Regions from separate parts of the Solibacillus sp. FSL W7-1472 genome, predicted to be linked through region 1. Evidence: riboswitches for the same ligand, from Rfam matches in the RefSeq annotation. Region 1 holds a riboswitch; each other region holds the start of a gene.
What was found. A riboswitch is a leader RNA that binds a small molecule or an ion and turns the genes downstream of it on or off. The one in region 1 is predicted to bind cobalamin.
Positions count from the first base shown of each region.

Region 2: another riboswitch for cobalamin. It lies ahead of MKY07_RS07840 (glutaredoxin); the one in region 1 lies ahead of MKY07_RS02770 (ABC transporter substrate-binding protein).
Region 3: another riboswitch for cobalamin. It lies ahead of cobT (nicotinate-nucleotide--dimethylbenzimidazole phosphoribosyltransferase); the one in region 1 lies ahead of MKY07_RS02770 (ABC transporter substrate-binding protein).
Region 4: another riboswitch for cobalamin. It lies ahead of MKY07_RS05750 (hypothetical protein); the one in region 1 lies ahead of MKY07_RS02770 (ABC transporter substrate-binding protein).

Region 1 is NZ_CP150208.1:550,860-555,389, reverse strand. Features, by position in the region: gene MKY07_RS02775 (iron ABC transporter permease) at 1-791, opposite strand, end outside; gene MKY07_RS02770 (ABC transporter substrate-binding protein) at 784-1,731, opposite strand; cobalamin riboswitch at 1,872-2,061, opposite strand; gene MKY07_RS02765 (acyl-CoA dehydrogenase family protein) at 2,179-3,333, opposite strand; gene argS (arginine--tRNA ligase) at 3,672-4,530, opposite strand, start outside.
Region 2 is NZ_CP150208.1:1,612,065-1,616,594, reverse strand. Features, by position in the region: gene MKY07_RS07860 (alpha/beta hydrolase) at 1-720, opposite strand, end outside; gene MKY07_RS07855 (hypothetical protein) at 963-1,385, shown strand; gene MKY07_RS07850 (ATPase) at 1,387-1,701, shown strand; gene dut (dUTP diphosphatase) at 1,736-2,173, opposite strand; cobalamin riboswitch at 2,345-2,528, shown strand; gene MKY07_RS07840 (glutaredoxin) at 2,685-2,909, shown strand; gene MKY07_RS07835 (class Ib ribonucleoside-diphosphate reductase assembly flavoprotein NrdI) at 2,948-3,274, shown strand; gene MKY07_RS07830 (ribonucleoside-diphosphate reductase subunit alpha) at 3,271-4,530, shown strand, end outside.
Region 3 is NZ_CP150208.1:3,113,785-3,118,314, forward strand. Features, by position in the region: gene MKY07_RS15535 (DUF1805 domain-containing protein) at 60-362, shown strand; gene MKY07_RS15540 (hypothetical protein) at 482-793, opposite strand; gene cobT (nicotinate-nucleotide--dimethylbenzimidazole phosphoribosyltransferase) at 1,362-2,420, opposite strand; cobalamin riboswitch at 2,515-2,695, opposite strand; TPP riboswitch at 3,011-3,125, shown strand; gene thiC (phosphomethylpyrimidine synthase ThiC) at 3,276-4,530, shown strand, end outside.
Region 4 is NZ_CP150208.1:1,201,831-1,206,360, reverse strand. Features, by position in the region: gene MKY07_RS05770 (histidine phosphatase family protein) at 1-381, opposite strand, end outside; gene cobS (adenosylcobinamide-GDP ribazoletransferase) at 354-1,127, opposite strand; gene MKY07_RS05760 (bifunctional adenosylcobinamide kinase/adenosylcobinamide-phosphate guanylyltransferase) at 1,140-1,682, opposite strand; gene MKY07_RS05755 (ABC transporter substrate-binding protein) at 1,881-2,834, opposite strand; gene MKY07_RS05750 (hypothetical protein) at 2,824-3,381, opposite strand; cobalamin riboswitch at 3,541-3,723, opposite strand; gene MKY07_RS05745 (Fur family transcriptional regulator) at 3,775-4,185, opposite strand; gene MKY07_RS05740 (metal ABC transporter permease) at 4,182-4,530, opposite strand, start outside.

The sequences.
Region 1 (4,530 bases):
TGCGGTACTACTAATCCGACAAATCCAATTGTCCCGGATGCAGCAACAGCCGCTCCTGTTAGAATGGAACCACCCGCCAATATCATATACTTGCTGCGCTTAACATTTACCCCTAAATACTGGGCACGCTCTTCTCCATAAATCATCGCATTCAATTCACGGCGAGTCAGCCAAATAATTGCTGTACCAAGCACCATAAATGGCAGAACCATCCGGACATATGGCCACCCTCGCATCGATACACTTCCTAGAAGCCAGCCGATGATTTCTCGTAGCTGTTCACCAGTAAGTGCGACCATTAAGGAAATACAGGACCCTAAAAACGAGCTGAAAATAATTCCCGTCAAAATCAGCGTCTCCATTTTCATCGAGCGGTCAACAAGTCTGGCAAATGTCAGGACGATGATCATCGTACATGCAGCTCCAGCCATACTGAATACCGGCAAAGTGAATACACCGAGCACCGGTATGGAAATGCCTAAAAAGATTGTCATTACCGCACCTACCGAGGCCCCTGATGAAATACCTAATGTGTATGGATCTGCCAAAGGGTTTTTAAGCAACCCTTGGAATGCTGCCCCCGCAATTGCTAAAGAAGCCCCGATTAATGCGGCTAAAATGACGCGTGGCATTCGGATTTTCCACAAAATACTGTATGCAACCGGATCTGTTGTTTTATCCCACAATGTCGAAAACGGAATATTAACTGACCCGAACGAAATGCCAATCCATATACTGCTTAAAAGCAATCCAATCGATAGTACATAGGCGATTGAATATTTTTTATTCATTGAATACCTCTGGATAAATTGCTTCCCCAATTGATTCAATACCTTCTACAATACGCGGACCTTGTCGACTTGTCGTATCGCTATCGACTAATTTCACATTGGCGTTTTTCACAGCATCCATTTCTGCATATGCATCATTTTCCTCGATTGCTGCCAAGTCGTTTTCATATGTTACTAAAATGATATCCGGATTGCTCTTTACAAATTGCTCCGAGCTGTACTGCGGCCACCCGAGTTCCGGAACGGCATTTTCTACATTTAATATATCAAGCATTTCACTAATGAACGTCTCCTGTCCAGCAACATATAGTTGCGGATTTGTCCCAACAACAACAAATACGGACTTCTCTTCCAGGTCGGCTACTTTCACTTCAATTTCTTCAATCCCCTCTTTAATGGAGATGATCATTTCTTCTGCTTCTTTTTCTTTATTCGTCAAATTGCCAATTTGTTCAATTGTTTCATATGTTTCTTCAAATGTTTTCGCATCTTTTACAACAAATACAGGAATTCCTACTGATTCAAGCTGAGCAATCGCCTGTTCATTGAAGCTGTACAATCCCGATTCATGTGCGACAACTAAGTCGGGCTGCAGGCTAATTATTTGTTCTAGATTAAATTCCATGCCGCCAACTGATTCTTTAGATAATGCTTCTTCAGGATATGTATCATTGTCGTTCACAGCAATAATTTCATCGTTTAACCCTAGTCCGAATAAAATTTCCGTATTGGATGGAGCCAATGTAATAATGCGCTCTGGTGCTTTTTCAAGCGTGATTTCTTTGTCCAAGGCATCTTTTATAGTTACCGGGAATTGTGCTGCTTCAGTTATTTCTGTATTGTCTTTTGCTGATTGTTCATCTGTTGCTTTTTCCGAGTTGCATGCCGCCAATGTTAATGTAAGTAATGCTGCGGAAGATAGCAGTTGCCATTTTTTCAAAATAATAACCTCCAAAATTTCGTTGTATAATTTTCTACAAAAATAAAAAGCTTCCTACTAAAATTGAAGGAAGCTTTACGTATGCAAATAAAATTCAATGGAAAAAGAATTTATCCGCCACATCCTATCCTCGTAGGTTTATTTTAGGGCATTATAAAGGCAGGTCTCCTGGCTTATGCATAACGTTGATAAGCGCCTTCCCGAAAGTTTTTCAGTGGCATACTGCTCTCAACTAGCATTTACAGTGGCGGGACCGCATCGGAATTGCACCGATTTCCCTTTTACTCCTTACTCTATCAGTGAGCAAGAACCTTTATCGTCCATATAAAATTAATAGCTCTATTATAGCTGATATTCATAAAAATGTGTGCTCAATCGCCAAAGTTTCAGATAATTCTTCTTATTTCGCTGAAATTACGAATAAAAGAACTGCTTCCCCCTTTGCTTTTAAGCTTTTTCAATTGCCGTTTCAGCTAAACGTTTAATCGTAATGTCATCCATTGGCGGATTGTGCAGACCTGCACGGACATCACGGTAATAGCGTTGAAGCGGATTTGATCTTTGCAGGCTTTTTGCCCCAACAAGACGCATCGCTTTATCGACAACTTCAATTGCTGTATTTGTCACTACATGTTTCGCAATATTGATTTCATTGACTAGTGTCGCCTTTTTAATCGGGTCATTATATAGTCCCGCAACTCCGTAAAGCGTAAAGCGCGCTCTCGTCAACGCCAAATCCATTTCGCCAATCAGCGTTTGTACATTTGGCAGCTGGGCAATCGTTCCTTGAATACTGTTGGGGGAATGGCTATTCGCAAAATTAACTGCGTAATCGCGTGCAGCCTGGGCAATGCCTAAATAGGTTGCCGGGATAAGCAGCAACCAGCCGTTCAGTTTAAATCCGGTTGAATAATTCGGTAATTCCACTAAGTTTGTTTTATCAACTCGTACATTATCGAGCACTAAATCATCGCTTCCCGTACCACGCATTGATGCAACATCCCATGTATTTTCGACCGATACCCCTTCAGCCGTTTTCGGAACGAGGAAAAATCCTAGCTGTCCCTCATCTTCAATCCATGCCGAAACTAAAAAATAGTCGAGGTCCGGTGCACCGCTCGTATAGTTTTTACGTCCATTAATTACATAATAATCCCCATCACGTTTTGCTGAAGTTCCCGGACGTCCGCCACGTACTGGACTTCCCATCGCAAACTCGCTTACCGCACGATTGACTGTCGCGCCATTTGCAACCTGTTCACCAAACCAGTCGAGCTTTTGTTCATCCCAGTAACGATTTTCGAAAATCTCGCCTACATTTTGAATTGTCCACGAAACAGCCAGCCCGGTGCTTCCGCAATAGCTCGCCAATGTTTCCTGCAGTAATAGCGCATCATAGACTGTGAAGCCATCCCCGCCATATTCCTTTGGCAGCGTTATTTTTGTATAGCCGATTTCGCGCAGCTTCCGGAAATTTTCAAATGGAAATGTTGCTTGTTCATCTGTTTGCTGAGCATTTACTATCACGCTCTGTGATATTGTTTCTAGCTTTTTCAGCCATTGTTGCTGCTCGTCGGTTTGAATAAATAATTCCTTGCTCATGGAAAGCACCACCTCATATTTATTGTCCTGTATATAGAAGTCAAATTTAATAGTACGTTTCGAGAAATTACAAGTCAATAGATATCCCCAGTTCCTTTATAGGGATTACACTAGATGCGTTTCCCTGTTTTGTAATTGGAAGGTTTGCTGGCGGAATTGGAACAAATTACGGAAAAAGGAGAACTGATTCAACTTAATGTGGAAGATAGCACCTCAAAAGGAGAACTGTTGCTCTCGAAACGTAAAACGAATCACGCTTAAAGTAGAAATCTCACAATCCTCAAAGAAAAAACACCCTATTTTCGTATACAGAAAATAGAGTGCTTTAAATAGTTGAATTACATTTTTTCAGGTGCGCTTACGCCGATTAGTTTCAGTGCATTCGCCAATGTTGTTTTTACTGCTGTGATTAATGCTAAACGAGCTTCTGTCAGCTCTTTGTTATCCTGGTTCAATACTTTTTCTGCATTGTAGAAGCTATGGAATGCAGCTGCCAAGTCTTGAATATAGTTTGCGATACGGTGTGGTGTGCGGTGTTTTGCTGCATCTGCCACAATTTGCGGGAATGCGCCGACTTTTTTCAGTACATCTTCTTCTTTTTCTGCTACTAGCAAGTTCAGGTTTTCCAATGAAGCTTCGAAACCTTGCTCGTTAGCTGCACGTAAAATCGATGAAATACGCGCATGTGCATACTGTGCATAATATACTGGGTTTTCGTTCGATTGTGATACCGCTAAGTCTAAATCGAAGTCCATATGTGAATCCCCTGCCGTTTTAACGAAGAAATAACGTACAGCATCCAAGCCTACTTCTTCTACTAACTCACGCATCGTTACAGCATTACCTGTACGCTTACTCATTTTGAATTTCTCACCGTTTTTGTATAGCTGAACCATTTGGATAATATCTACTTCCAATGTGCCGCGGTCATAGCCAAGTGCTTCGATTGCCGCTTTCATACGTGGAATATAGCCGTGGTGGTCAGCACCCCAAATATTGATCAGTTTATCAAATCCACGACGCAGTTTGTCTTCATGGTAAGCGATGTCCGGTGTTAAATATGTGTATGAACCATCGTTTTTAATTAATACACGGTCTTTATCATCACCGAATGTTGTTGAACGGAACCAAGTTGCGCCGTCTTCATCAAACACATGACCATTTGCTTTTAGTTTGTCTAACGCTACATCGATTTTA
Region 2 (4,530 bases), 1.1 Mb from region 1:
CGTCCCCACAAAAGCGGTAATTTGTCCAATGTCTATCAGTTCTCCATGTACAGGACTTATTTTGTAGTCGGTTAACTCCAAGCCATCCGCCCATAACCTGCCAAGCTCCTGTGCGCCTATCACTCCAAGCATCGGATCGAGTTTTTCAAGTTCTTTATAGCGCGGGTCTTCCCCTCGTACATCTAGCCAAGCAGAGTGTAGAACAATATGCTGCGGCTGCTTTTTCGAACATCGCTTTACATCCTGAGCCAACGCCATTGCCAACCCGCCTCCAGCAGAATCCCCCATAAAAATAAACGGTGCATCGTATTTTAAACCGAGATGATCATATAAGTCATGGATGGCAACAAAACACTCTCTATGTGTATGTTTAGGTAGCTTCGGATAAATTGGCACAACAATCGTGAAATTTGTCTCCTGTGCAAGCTTTACTAAATAACGCCAATGGAAAATAAGTGGATCATTAATATACGCTCCGCCGTGGAAATAGTAGATGACCTTTTCCGGTGTTTGCTGTTCATTAATTGTGTAATAGTGAATGCCATTCAATTCGTCTTTCTTTATTTGATGCTGATCTCTGAATTTAGCATCGAGTTCATACGATTTCTCGTTATGCTTCATTGCAATAAAATCATCGAGCAGACGCAAATCCATAAACTTTTTCTTTGTTCCGCGCAGTATTAAAAACTTCTCAAACAACACACTTTGCACGCTTCGCATACAATGCCTCCATCCTATTTTTTCTACTATGATTCTTATCCATTCGACTAAAATTGATTGATCACCTTCTAAACGGATAAACGTTTCTATTTATCCTTATGCATACTTAGTACCTATTAGAAAAAAGTGTCGATTGTTTTAAGCACATTATTATCTCAATAAAACAAATCGCGATATAATTCTGAAACTTTTTCCCGACTTATCCGTAAATTAGGTAATAAATTCTAAAGGAGGGAATGATGGTGCTCATTGGATTTTACAGTGCTCTAATAATTTTCACTTTATTATTCATCATTGCAGCTTTCTTTTTTATACGGCAGTTCGTAAATAAGAAATCCTCCCCCTATAACATGAATACGTTTATGCTTGGTGTGCTAACGCTGTTCATGCTGATTGTAACGGGTATTTATGGATATGATTTTTATCATCTACAAGCGGGCAATCAGAAATTTGCGGAGGGGATTTGTGAAATCAACTTTGTAAACGGTCATGGGAGAAGTATTGATACGACTGAAGTAAAGATTGAAGATAATCTTTATAACATAAAGTCCGGTACTTACAAAGATCTACCTGATGGGCGTTATAATTGTGAACTTTCGTATTTACCAATTTCAAAAATTGTGACACAGATCGATATTCAGTCAAAAGGAGAGGAAGGAAACTAATATGGTTGATTTAGATTTTTTAATTCAGTACGGATTCATATTATTAGTGATTTCAATTACGACACTTGTCTTGTCTATGTATTTCCGGAAAAAGCCGAAAGTGGATAAAGGATTTAGGTTTGCCTATCATGGCCTATCATATCGCCGTAAATTTTTACGCACGATTTATTCAATCCCGTTTTGTATTTTTCCGTTAGCGATCATTTATTATTTTGAAAGGTTTTCCGCTAACTTTATATTTGTTACGCTGTTGCTCGTGATCGTATTTGTTTTTCAAACGTCATACAATTACATAAAGTGGAAAAAAGAAGATTAAAAGCCTGTGTTCATCCGACAGCAGGCTTTTTTCATTATTTCACTCCACTCGAACCAAAGCCCTTATCACCGCGCTCCGTAACCGACAGCTCGTCTGTTTCTTCAATGAAAACTTGCGGAACATATTGAATGACTAGCTGGGCGATTCGCATTCCTTTCTCAATCGTAAAAGGTTCTTTCCCGTGATTGATTAAAATCACGCCGATTTCACCGCGATAGCCTGCATCGATGGTACCTGGACTATTTAACACCGTAATCCCATGTTTGAGTGCTAATCCGCTACGAGGGCGTACTTGCGCTTCTGTTCCCTCCGGCAGTTCGATTTGAAGACCGGTTTTAATTAATGCGTATTCACCAGGCAATAAAACTTTTTCTTCAACCGCACTTAAATCCATCCCTGCATCCCCTTCCCGTGCCTGTTTCGGTAATACAGCATTCGGGTGGGTTTTCTTAATTTTTAATTGAATCGACATATTCAACCAACTTTCTCATTTATAAAATCTATTTACATACAGTTATAACAAAACCATATTTTTTCTTTATTTTCAATAGGGAGTTTTCTAGAATTCTTAATGGATTTATGTTATCTTTCTTTAGGCTCTTTACTTTTATGTTGTTAAAGCTTATACTCAATTCAACTATATATTGTGTTTTTTTATCACGGTACTACTAAATGTAGTTTAAAAGGGAAGTTTGGTGTGAATCCAACGCTGTCCCCGCAACTGTAAATGCTGACTGAAGACGAATAGACCACTGTGCAATGCATGGGAAGGTATGTCTGACGGATGAAGCAAAGCCAGGAGACCTGCCGCGTTAAAACTACGTACATTTCTTCGGGGAATAGGAAATGGAGGCGCTCTTTTACTCGTTTCCATTTCAAGCTATCCTGTTTTCCGGGATAGCTTTTTTTGTTTTGTCTGCATGTTCCCCCATGACATGTGCATCACAATTACTAGTAATATTTAAATAGCGAGGGGTTCTATTATGAAACTTTATACGAAAACAATTTGTCCAAAATGCCTATGGGTAAAATCGGAGCTCGATGCTGCCAACTTGGAGGTCGAGATTATTAATATTGATCATGATGAGAGCGCAAAACAAATAGTACTCGATGCAGGTTTTTTGTCTGTGCCGTTATTTGAAATCAACGGTGAATTTATCGCAGAGCCGACGTCAATTATCGATCGCATTTCTGAAATGACCGCATGATCATATTTGCTTCACGAACTGGTAATGTACGATCCATTGTGCAAAAACTCGGCTTGCCCGCAAAGGATTTGGCGGAAGTAGAGAAAATGGATGAACCGTATCTACTATTTACGTATACGGATGGATTAGGCTCTGTTCCCCCTATCGTCGACCAGTTCATGACTGCGAACTTTGATCTATGCAAAGGAATTATCGTAAGCGGAAACCGTAATTTCGGTCATGCTTTTTTCGGCCGTGCAGGTGACCTTTTAGCTGCACAATACGGAATTCCGTTAATCGAAAAAGTGGAAATGCGAGGAACTCCGGCGAATTATGAAGCGATTACAGATTACTACTACTCCATTTGGAAAGAGGCATCGATATGAAACAATATTTAAAATTAAATAACGATATTCTAAACCGTTACCGTGCTACCGGTGAATTGGATCTGGCGAAAGACAAAGAAGCAACACGCCGCTATTTCCTGGAAGACGTGAATGTCCGTTTACGCTACTTTATCGATATCGAGGAAAAAGTGCGTTATTTAGTCGATGAAGGCTATTACGAAAAAGAATTTTTGGAATTGTACTCGATGGACTTTATTAAACAAATGTACAAAAAAGCCTATTCCTACAAGTTCCGGTTTCCTTCATTCATGAGTGCTTCGAAGTTCTACGAAAGCTATGCGATGAAAAGCCGGGACGGAAAAGAAATTTTGGAAAAGTATGAAGACCGAATCGTCATTATCGCCCTGTATTTAGCACAAGGCGATGAAGCATTGGCTGAAAAGGCCATCGAAGCGGTCATGACTGCCTACCAGCCGGCAACCCCAACTGCCCTAAACAGCGGGAAAAAAGCGCGCGGTGAGCTAGTCTCATGTTTTAAACTAACGATGGATGACACGATGAATTCAATCGCAGAGAATATCGGCTATTGTCTTGAGCTTTCCCGCTTAGGCGGCGGTGTCGGGGTAAACTTGACCGATCTGCGTCCATTAGGTGATCCGATTAAAGGGATTTTAAACCGTGCGAGCGGGGTTATGCCTGTTGCAAAACTGCTGGAAAATTCGTTCTCGTATTCGAATCAGCTTGGCCAAAGAAATGGTTCCGGAGTCGTCTATCTAAATGTTTTCCACGGTGATATTGAAGCGTTCATCTCTTCCAAGAAACCAAATGCCGACGATAAAATCCGATTAGCTACATTATCTACAGGGATTATTCTTCCCGATATTTTCTTTGAATTAATGCGCCGCGATAAAGATATCGTATTGTTTAGTTCTTATGATATTTTCAAAGAATACGGCAAACGCATGTCGGAAATTTCGATTACGGAAATGTACTACGAATTTTTGGATAATCCAAACATCCGTAAACTGAAACGTTTAAACGCCCGTAAATTGTATACGGAAATTAAAAAGGCGCAATTTGAATCGGGTTACCCGTTCGAAATATTCGATGATAATGTCAATAACATCCACCCATTAAAGGAAATCGGGCGTGTGAAGATGTCGAATCTATGCACCGAAATTCTTCAGTATCAACAAACAAGCGTTGTTACCGATCAAAACGAGCCGAATGAATACGGCCTCGATGTTTCTTGTAACTTAGGTTCAATCGACATTCACGAAGCAACGAAAGTTCAG
Region 3 (4,530 bases), 1.4 Mb from region 1:
AAAAACAAGTACCAATTTCTAATTGTTTCATATGATTTATATGAAAGGGGGAGAAGGTTATCGTCTATACGGAAACGATTGATCTTCAAGGTCATTTATTTACTGCGGTAACGGTTCAATTACCTAAAACAACATTGCTGACAATTTCGAATGAGCATGGCTACATTATGTGTGGTGCACTCGATGTCGGTCTGTTAAATGAAAAATTGGCCGATCGCAAAATCATTGCGGGTCGTGCAGTAGGTGTTCGAACGATCGATGACTTACTTAAAGCGCCACTAGAATCCGTGACATACGAAGCAAGAGCGTGCGGTATTGAAGAAGGTATGATTGGCGAAGAAGCGTTATTAAAAATGATTTAGTTAAATTGGAAGTTCTCAGGTGATGAGCTCCACCCCAAAAATATTTCCATGCAAAAAACCGCTCTTTCATTTTCTTGAAAAAGCGGTCTATCTATTTTTATTGACGTCATTACGTACAATTAGATTGCTTTATTATAATAGGAAGCTTTTGACCCTTTACTTCTTTTCACGGCTAGAAGCTCTTCTAATTTTTGAATATATTCACGGTCTGCCGATATTCTTGTAAGGCTTGTTAATAAATATGGTCTTAATCCGGAATTGATTTTTTGGCAACGCGCAAGATTGATCAAATACTTGGCCATCTTAAATGACTTTAAGTGCGTATGTCCATTTTTAAATTCCTTCTTCGTATTGACGACCATAAATTCCTGCTTGCGCCCTTTATAAAAAGGAATAATAATAAACTCATCTTTTTTGAAAATTTGATTCATATTATCCTCATCCTTTTCTCGAATATATTCAAAAACGACCTTTCACATACGGAGAAATAGTGATCACCCCGTTCCTCTTAATGCCCCTCCCGCCTCTCCTTTTTATTGGTCTTACTTTTCCTTACCCTATTTACCGGTTACTTTATTCCAAGTTCCATCCAAAAAGCACTTTTTTAGCTATTATTAACATTTTGAATATGTTTTTACATTTGGTTAATATAGGATATTACGGAGTGAATGCAAATGACAGGACAATCGCTTGCATTTCACTGAATTTTCTGTAAAATTAAATCAAGTTCTATTCATTCCCCGAATGTTTTGGTCGCACTTAACATTTTCAGAGGATTGGATAGGGCTTTTCTTTATGATTTACTCACTGGCTAAATAAACGGAATTGTTTCGCCTATTTGGTATTTTACTGGTAAAATAAATGAAATAGACTGAAAACGCCATTCATTTTCGAGGAATACCGAATTCAAATAAAAGGCTACATTAAAAGTTCATATCACTTTTAATGTGGCCCGTTTACGTAATTTTATTTTACGAATTTCATTTCTTGAGGACTTTTCTACTTGGCTACTAAAAGCGCTGCCGCTTCCTCCAACGTCACCATATTCGTAATCATCGAACAAGCTGCATCAAGAATCGGGAACGCTAGAGCAGCACCCGATCCTTCTCCAAGTCGCATATTCATATGCAGCATTGGCTCTAACCCTAGAAGCTCAGCTGCGATTTTTGCACCGGGCTCTTCCGATAAATGTGACGGAATCAAATACGCTTTCACATTCGGATTTAACTTATAGGCGATTAATGCGGAAACCGTTGAAATATATCCGTCAACAACGACCGGTACACGATTCGCTGCGCCTGCAAGGAAGATTCCGGCCATCCCGCAAATTTCCAGACCCCCTACTTTTGCCACAACATCAATCGGATCTTCGGCGTTCGGCTCATTCAAGGCAATCGCTTTTCGAATGACTTCGGCTTTATATTCGATACCGCCAGCTCCGACACCAGCTCCAAAGCCTGTTACTGCCAGTGGATCACAGCCGTGAAGCACTGAAAGCACCGCAGCACTCGGTGTCGTATTCCCGATACCCATTTCCCCGGTACCAATGAGATTGATACCGTTTTGGATCGCTTCTGTTGCGACTTCAATTCCTACTTCAATTGCTTGAATCGCTTCTTCTCGGGTCATTGCAGGACCTTTCGCCATATTGTCTGTCCCGTATTTGACCTTTTTAATGATTACCCCAGCATCTTGAGGTAAATCTTCTTTGACACCGATATCTACCGGGATGACTTGTGCATTCGAAATTTTCGCAATCGTACACATCCCTGTCGTCCCTTTCGGAAATGATAATGTTTGGAAAACCGTTGTACTTTGCGGATTTGGCGTTACGCCTTCCTCATACACCCCGTGGTCTGCCGCCATGACGATCACCGCTTTATTATCGATTTTAGGCGCAAGGTCACCCGTAATTGTGGCGATTTGCAGAGCTAGTGATTCGATCTTCCCTAGGCTTTGCGGTGGTTTGGCTAAAGAGTCTATGTACGTACGTGCTTTTTCTTCCATTTGTCGGTCGATTTCTTGAATTTGATCAATTGTTTGCTGTAATAATTGCATGTTTCGTTTCCCCCATCTAAATGTATTTTTGACAATAAAAATAGCCTGCAGTTTATTCGATAACAAATAAACTACAGACATATCCAGTGTCTATAAACAGTAAGCATACTTAGGCAGGTCTCCTGGCTCAGATTCACAATTTCATAGCCCCTTCCCAGATGTAAATCCAGTGGGTTTTGCTATGAAACTCCTCTATACAGTGTTGGGATTACGCTAAAGCTTTTCACTTTATTCCCTATTCTCCCTTAACGGGCACCTAATGCTTGATGAATTTACCATTACTTTACGACGAACGACTTTTTTCGTCAAGGATGATTTTCAATAAGCAGGAATTAAAACGTTTTCTGATTCAGAATTCCTTAAATATAAAAAAAGTCCACCTCCTGAGAATGTTGACTCATCAGAAATAATAATACGTTCGGGTTTTGTTTCTTTAATGTTCTTAACATCGAGACATGCAGAGGTTTGTAATGTGCATGCGAAATGAGTACGATATCAATATCCGGTAAGGTAATTCATCCAACAAATACTTTTCTGAATTTTCCCTTTTATCTCAAGGAAGTTTCATGTATACTAATATAAAATTGAATAGAAATAACTAGGGGAGTCCAATAAGTTGGGCTGAGAATGAAACACGTTGAAGTTTCTTGACTCTTGGGACCTGATCTGGATCATACCAGCGTGGGGAAGTTAGCATCGTATTATAGTAATACTACTTCTGTATACATATTAGCCGGGTCCGACCATTTATTGGACACCGGCTTTTTTATGTACTTCATAAGCTTTTTTAAGCTCCTCACTGTTGTGCTCTATCTCTTGTCCTTATATTCAAAAAAGGAGAGATTTATTATGTCTATGTCACCATCTTCATTAAACGAACAAAGTATTTCCATTATGTCTAACTTTTCAGGTAGCAATAAAGTATATGTAACAGGCTCTAGACCTGACATTAAGGTTCCAATGCGTGAAATCGAGTTAAGCCCGACAACTGGTACGTTTGGAGAAGAGGAAAATCCTCCAGTACGTGTGTATGACACCAGCGGACCTTATACAGACCCTGATTATTCTGTCGATATTACAAAAGGTCTCCCTGCCCTTCGCAGTACATGGATTCAAGAACGTGGCGATGTGGAGGAATATGATGGTCGTGAAATCAAGCCTGAGGATAATGGTTATAAAGATAAAAACGATCCTCGTACTAATCATAACGTGTTTCCTGGTTTAAAGCGGAAACCGTTACGGGCTAAAAAAGGGAAAAATATTACACAACTTCATTATGCACGAAAAGGAATTATCACGCCTGAAATGGAATTTATCGCAATTAGAGAAAATATGAAACCTGAATTCGTACGGGATGAAGTTGCAAAGGGTCGAGCGATTATTCCTTCTAATATCAACCATCCAGAATCAGAGCCCATGATAATAGGTCGTAACTTTCATGTAAAAATTAACGCGAATATTGGCAATTCTGCTGTTTCATCTTCCATCGAAGAAGAGGTTGAAAAAATGACATGGGCAACACGTTGGGGTGCTGATAATATTATGGACCTATCAACAGGTAAAAACATTCACACAACACGGGAATGGATTATTCGAAATTCGGCTGTTCCTGTCGGTACCGTACCTATTTATCAAGCACTAGAAAAAGTAAATGGTGTTGCTGAAGACCTAACATGGGAGGTTTACCGTGATACATTGATTGAACAAGCCGAACAAGGGGTGGATTACTTCACCATTCATGCAGGTGTTCTTTTACGGTATGTTCCGTTAACAGCAAAACGTTTAACAGGTATTGTATCCCGAGGTGGATCTATTATGGCACAATGGTGTCTTCACCACCATAAAGAAAATTTTTTATATACTCACTTTGAAGAAATCTGTGAAATCATGAAAACTTATGATGTTTCCTTCTCTTTAGGGGATGGCTTACGTCCTGGTTCCATTGCAGATGCCAATGATGAAGCTCAATTTGCGGAATTAGAAACTCTTGGAGAACTAACAAAAATTGCTTGGGAGCATGATGTACAGGTTATGGTTGAAGGACCGGGACACGTGCCAATGCACCTTATAAAAGAAAACATGGACAAACAACTGGAAGTTTGTAAGGAAG
Region 4 (4,530 bases), 650 kb from region 1:
AATTTCACGAAAGCCTTTCAATACACGCTGCTTGAACTGGAAAAAGGTTTCACCGTTTGGAATCGGATGATTAATCGGGTCATCAATCCAAGCCCGGTATATTCCATTATGCTGCAATTGTTCATATGTACACATTTCAAAGTCCCCAAAATGCAGCTCACGCAAGTTTCGGGAAGCGATAAATTCGGCATTCGGAAAATAACATTGTGAAGTTTCACGGCATCTCCGTAAATCGCTCCCATAAACGATACCTGGCTGTAGATCGATCTTGGCTTCCACTTTTTTCAGTATCGGCTCATCTGTCCAGCCAATATATTTCCGTTCTGTATTTGCTTTCGTTTTTTCGTGCCTGATTAAATGCACAGTAATATCGTGAGCCATAGGACAACCTCCAATCCTTCACCGAGCGCACCGAGCAAATCGCCTGTTACACCGCCGAAATGTTTCCTTGACCAATTCCGGTAAAAAACAACGGCTACCAGCATCACGACAACTAAAATAAATAAGCTGAGTGCGCCAATGTAAAACCAGCTTACAAATGCTAGAATACTTTGAAAAACAATTAAAAAAACAAGCTTATTTCGAATGACAATCCCTTTAAAATAAGCAGCGAGCCCCTTTTCTTTTGCCGGCTGCATCGTTACAAAATAGAGCAGCATCCCCATTCGCGCTATAAAAGGAATAAAGATTAAATATGGCACAATCGCCAATTGCCCATACGTCAACATTTCATAAATAACGCCGATTTTTAATACAAGTAAACCAAAAACACTAAGTACCCCAAATGCGCCTGTTCGCGGATCATCTAATATCTCCAGCCGTTTCTCTTTTTCTCCATAGGAAAAGAACGCATCGCTCATATCGATCCAGCCGTCTAAATGCAGTCCACCTGTCAGAACGATGAATCCGATCACAATCAAAATCGCCAACAGCAACTCTGAAACCTCACTATAGCGAGATAGTATAAATACACCACTACTAATGATGGACCCGATAAGTAAACCGACAATCGGTAAAAATCCATACATCCATGTAACAGACTTGGCATTCATATCCAGCTGTTTTTTTATCGGCACTGCCGAAAAAAATTGCCAAGCTAACAAAAAACCGCTCAAACTATTTTTCAACTTGGTTCCTCCTTACTTCCAACGCTGTACAAGCTGAAATTGTACTTCATATGCTTCATCACTATTTTGGACAATCCATTGATGAAGCTCACCTAACAATTTGCGATACAAATTTACCTCATCATACTGTGATGGCAGTTCATCCAGCACTTCATTTGATACAACTATTATTGTAGCACCTTGCTTCCGCCATGTTAGCAATTGCTTTTGCAGTGATTCGATACAATTATCGATGTACTCGCTATTTTCATTTTTTTGTTCATATGTATACAGTACATTCGAAAGCCATGTTGTCACACATTCAAAAAGCACAACATCATTATTTGAAAGCTGCTCGATCGTAAAAGGAATCTGTACTTGCATTTCCACTGTGTTCCAATGGGCGTTCTGATTTTCGCGGTCTTGCTGATGGCGGATAATTCGTTTTTCCATTTCCTCATCAAAGGATACACCTGTCGCGACATAGTAGAGCGTCTTTTCTTCACCTAACTGCCTAGCAAATTTTTCTGCAAAAGCACTTTTGCCGCTGCGCACACCACCGGTTATAAAAATCAATCGTATCCCCCCTTATATTTATCAATTACGCCGAGGCGTAATTGCGTCCGTATTCGGCTTTGCGCTGAAGCGCAAAGAATTCATCGCCGAAGTCGTGACATCCGCCGGAAGCCAATTAATTTCATTCAGCGATATCCGCTGAATGAAGTTAATTGAAAAAGACATGCCTAAACTTAGGCATGTCCTTCTATTCTATACTTATTTAAATAGTTCCGGGTATACTGATTGTGCCATAATTTCAACGGCTTCACCAATACGCGGTCCAGGACGGGACATAATATCTCCATCGACCAGATAAACTGCCTTTTCTGAAACTGCCTGTATTTTATCCCAACCTGTGCGTCCTAGAATCTCGTCAACTGCATTTTCCATATAGGTTGCCGGTGTAATAATAATTTCAGGATTACGAGTAATGACATCTTCTTCCGTCACACTAATCCAGCTCGTCTGATCAGCAAAAATATTTTCAACATTGGCGTGATCCATTATTTCCTGCTGGAACGTACTGCTGCCGGTAGTCCAAAGATCCGGAGCTGGCGAAACTTCATAATATGCTTTTTTCTTCGTATCAATTGTCGCTGTTTTTTCTTGTACTGTTTTGATTTGTGCTTTAATGTCGGCTACAATTTCTTCGCCTTTTTCTTTTACATCCATTACTTCGGACAGTTGGATAATATCCGTATAAACATCATCAAATGTCGCAGCCGAAGCAATTACAAATACTTTCAAACCTGCATCTTCCAATTGGGCAATTTGTGCTTCCTCCCCAATTGTATAGGCAACTACGACATCCGGATCCAATTCCAGAATTCGCTCTGCATCGATGACAGTAGAAGTCGACACACGTTCAATTTTTTGTGCGGCTTCCGGATATGTATCATATTCTGTTGCCCCGATAATTTGTTCACCGACACCCAGCTCAAACAAAATTTCTGTATTGCTAGGCTGCAGGGAAATAATCGTTTCCGGTACTTCATCGAATGTTACTTCAACACCACGATCATCAACAACTGTATACGGTACACCTTCACTTTTCGAACCGGCCTGCTCTTCTTTTTTCACATCATTTTCAGACTTTTCATCATTTGATCCGCATGCTGCTAATAAGAATGTTGCCGCTAAAGCAACGATCCATTTGTTCTTAAATTTCATTTGTTGTAACCCCTTTTTTCTTTTTCGTCGGATAAGATTTTGAGATAAATGGAATTTCCTCTTGTTGATGCTGCTGATTCATATAGACCGCCATGACAAAAAACACATTGGCAAGCAGCCCGAGAAAATCAAACAAAATTTCATCCACTTCTCTTTCCTCGCTCACTTTATGTAATGCCCTGTAAGACTTTTTCGCCTCACTGCGGCAAATATGCAGTCTTGCTGCACTTTCGATTCCTTGTGGCAGTACAAACTGCTGAATCGCTTCTCCAACTTCACTTACATAAAAATCGTATCGATCGCTTAGCCATTGCAAATCCTCAAATGTAATGGCTAATTTACCTCTTACCGAACCATTGACATGATAAGCTAACGGTTGGATTCTCCTCAAATCTTCCAAAACGAGCTGACCGGAAGCATCATCAACTAACGTCGGAAAGACTGTACCGATTCGCGTTGTTAAAGAATCGGTGCGGATTTCATAGTCGACGCAGCATGATTTTTCCCTCATAAACGGATAACAGGAAAAACGGATATCCTTTTTCATAAAATTCTCCTCACTTCAAGTAGTGCCTCACGAAATTACGAGTGTACGAAAAAAAGCCACCCAAGAAAATGGATGGCTTCAAAAATCAAAAAAGAGTGCTGCAAAAGGATGCTCATTCGATCAGTGACTGCCGTACATTCTCTTTAATTCCGAAGAGGGATGTTACGATAAGAAAAAGATTGGTCTCCTGGCTCTGCGTTTCACTTTACTCATAAGTACCTTCCCGCTATATTAGCAGTGGTCTCACACTTATTTTCATCAACGCTTACAGTTACGGAAATAGCTTCGGATTTACACCGAATTCCCATTTATGCATAATGCATCTTTTTCCTGCAAATTTATTCAATTTGTCTTAATCACTTTAGCATATTAACAGAAATATGCAATGGAAATTTACAAACAATCCGGACATTTGCCATAAATCTCAAATTTGTGTGCTTCTACAGCATAACCCGGCAGCTTTTCACCGAGCATTTCCATCGGGCAAACAGACAGTTCCTTTACATTCCCGCAATCACGGCAAATAAAATGGTGGTGATGATGATCCGACTCACAATGCATACGGAAGTTACGCTCACCGTTTAATTCTGTTTCTTCTAGAATATCAAGCTCCACGAAAGTAGCGAGGTTACGGTAAATTGTATCGAAACTCATCCCAGGGAAATCTTTTTTCAATACTGATAACAAATCACGGGCAGTCAAATATTTGTCTGTAGCTGCAAACATACCCAAAATCAACTCTCGTTTATCCGTCTTTTTATAGCCATTATCCTTTAATATTTCCCACGCGCGCGCTGCATTCACAGTATCTCTTCCCCTTCCGATTTAATTGTGAATTTCAAAACAAGCTTTTTGATTAAAATTACTAATAGCAAGATCAAAATAGATGTGACAACAATTGTTCCACCCGGTGCCAAGTTCAGGTAAAATGCAGAAATGAGTCCGATTACTACTGCCAGCTCTCCAAATACAATCGCTAAAATAATCGCCTCTTTAAAACCGCGAGCTAAACGCATCGCTGCAGCTACCGGCAATGTCATTAAGCTTGAAACAAGCAAAATCCCGACAATACGCATACTTGCTGCGATAACGAGTGCGACAACGATCATGAACAATAAATGAATCCATTTCGCAGGTAAACCGCTCGCT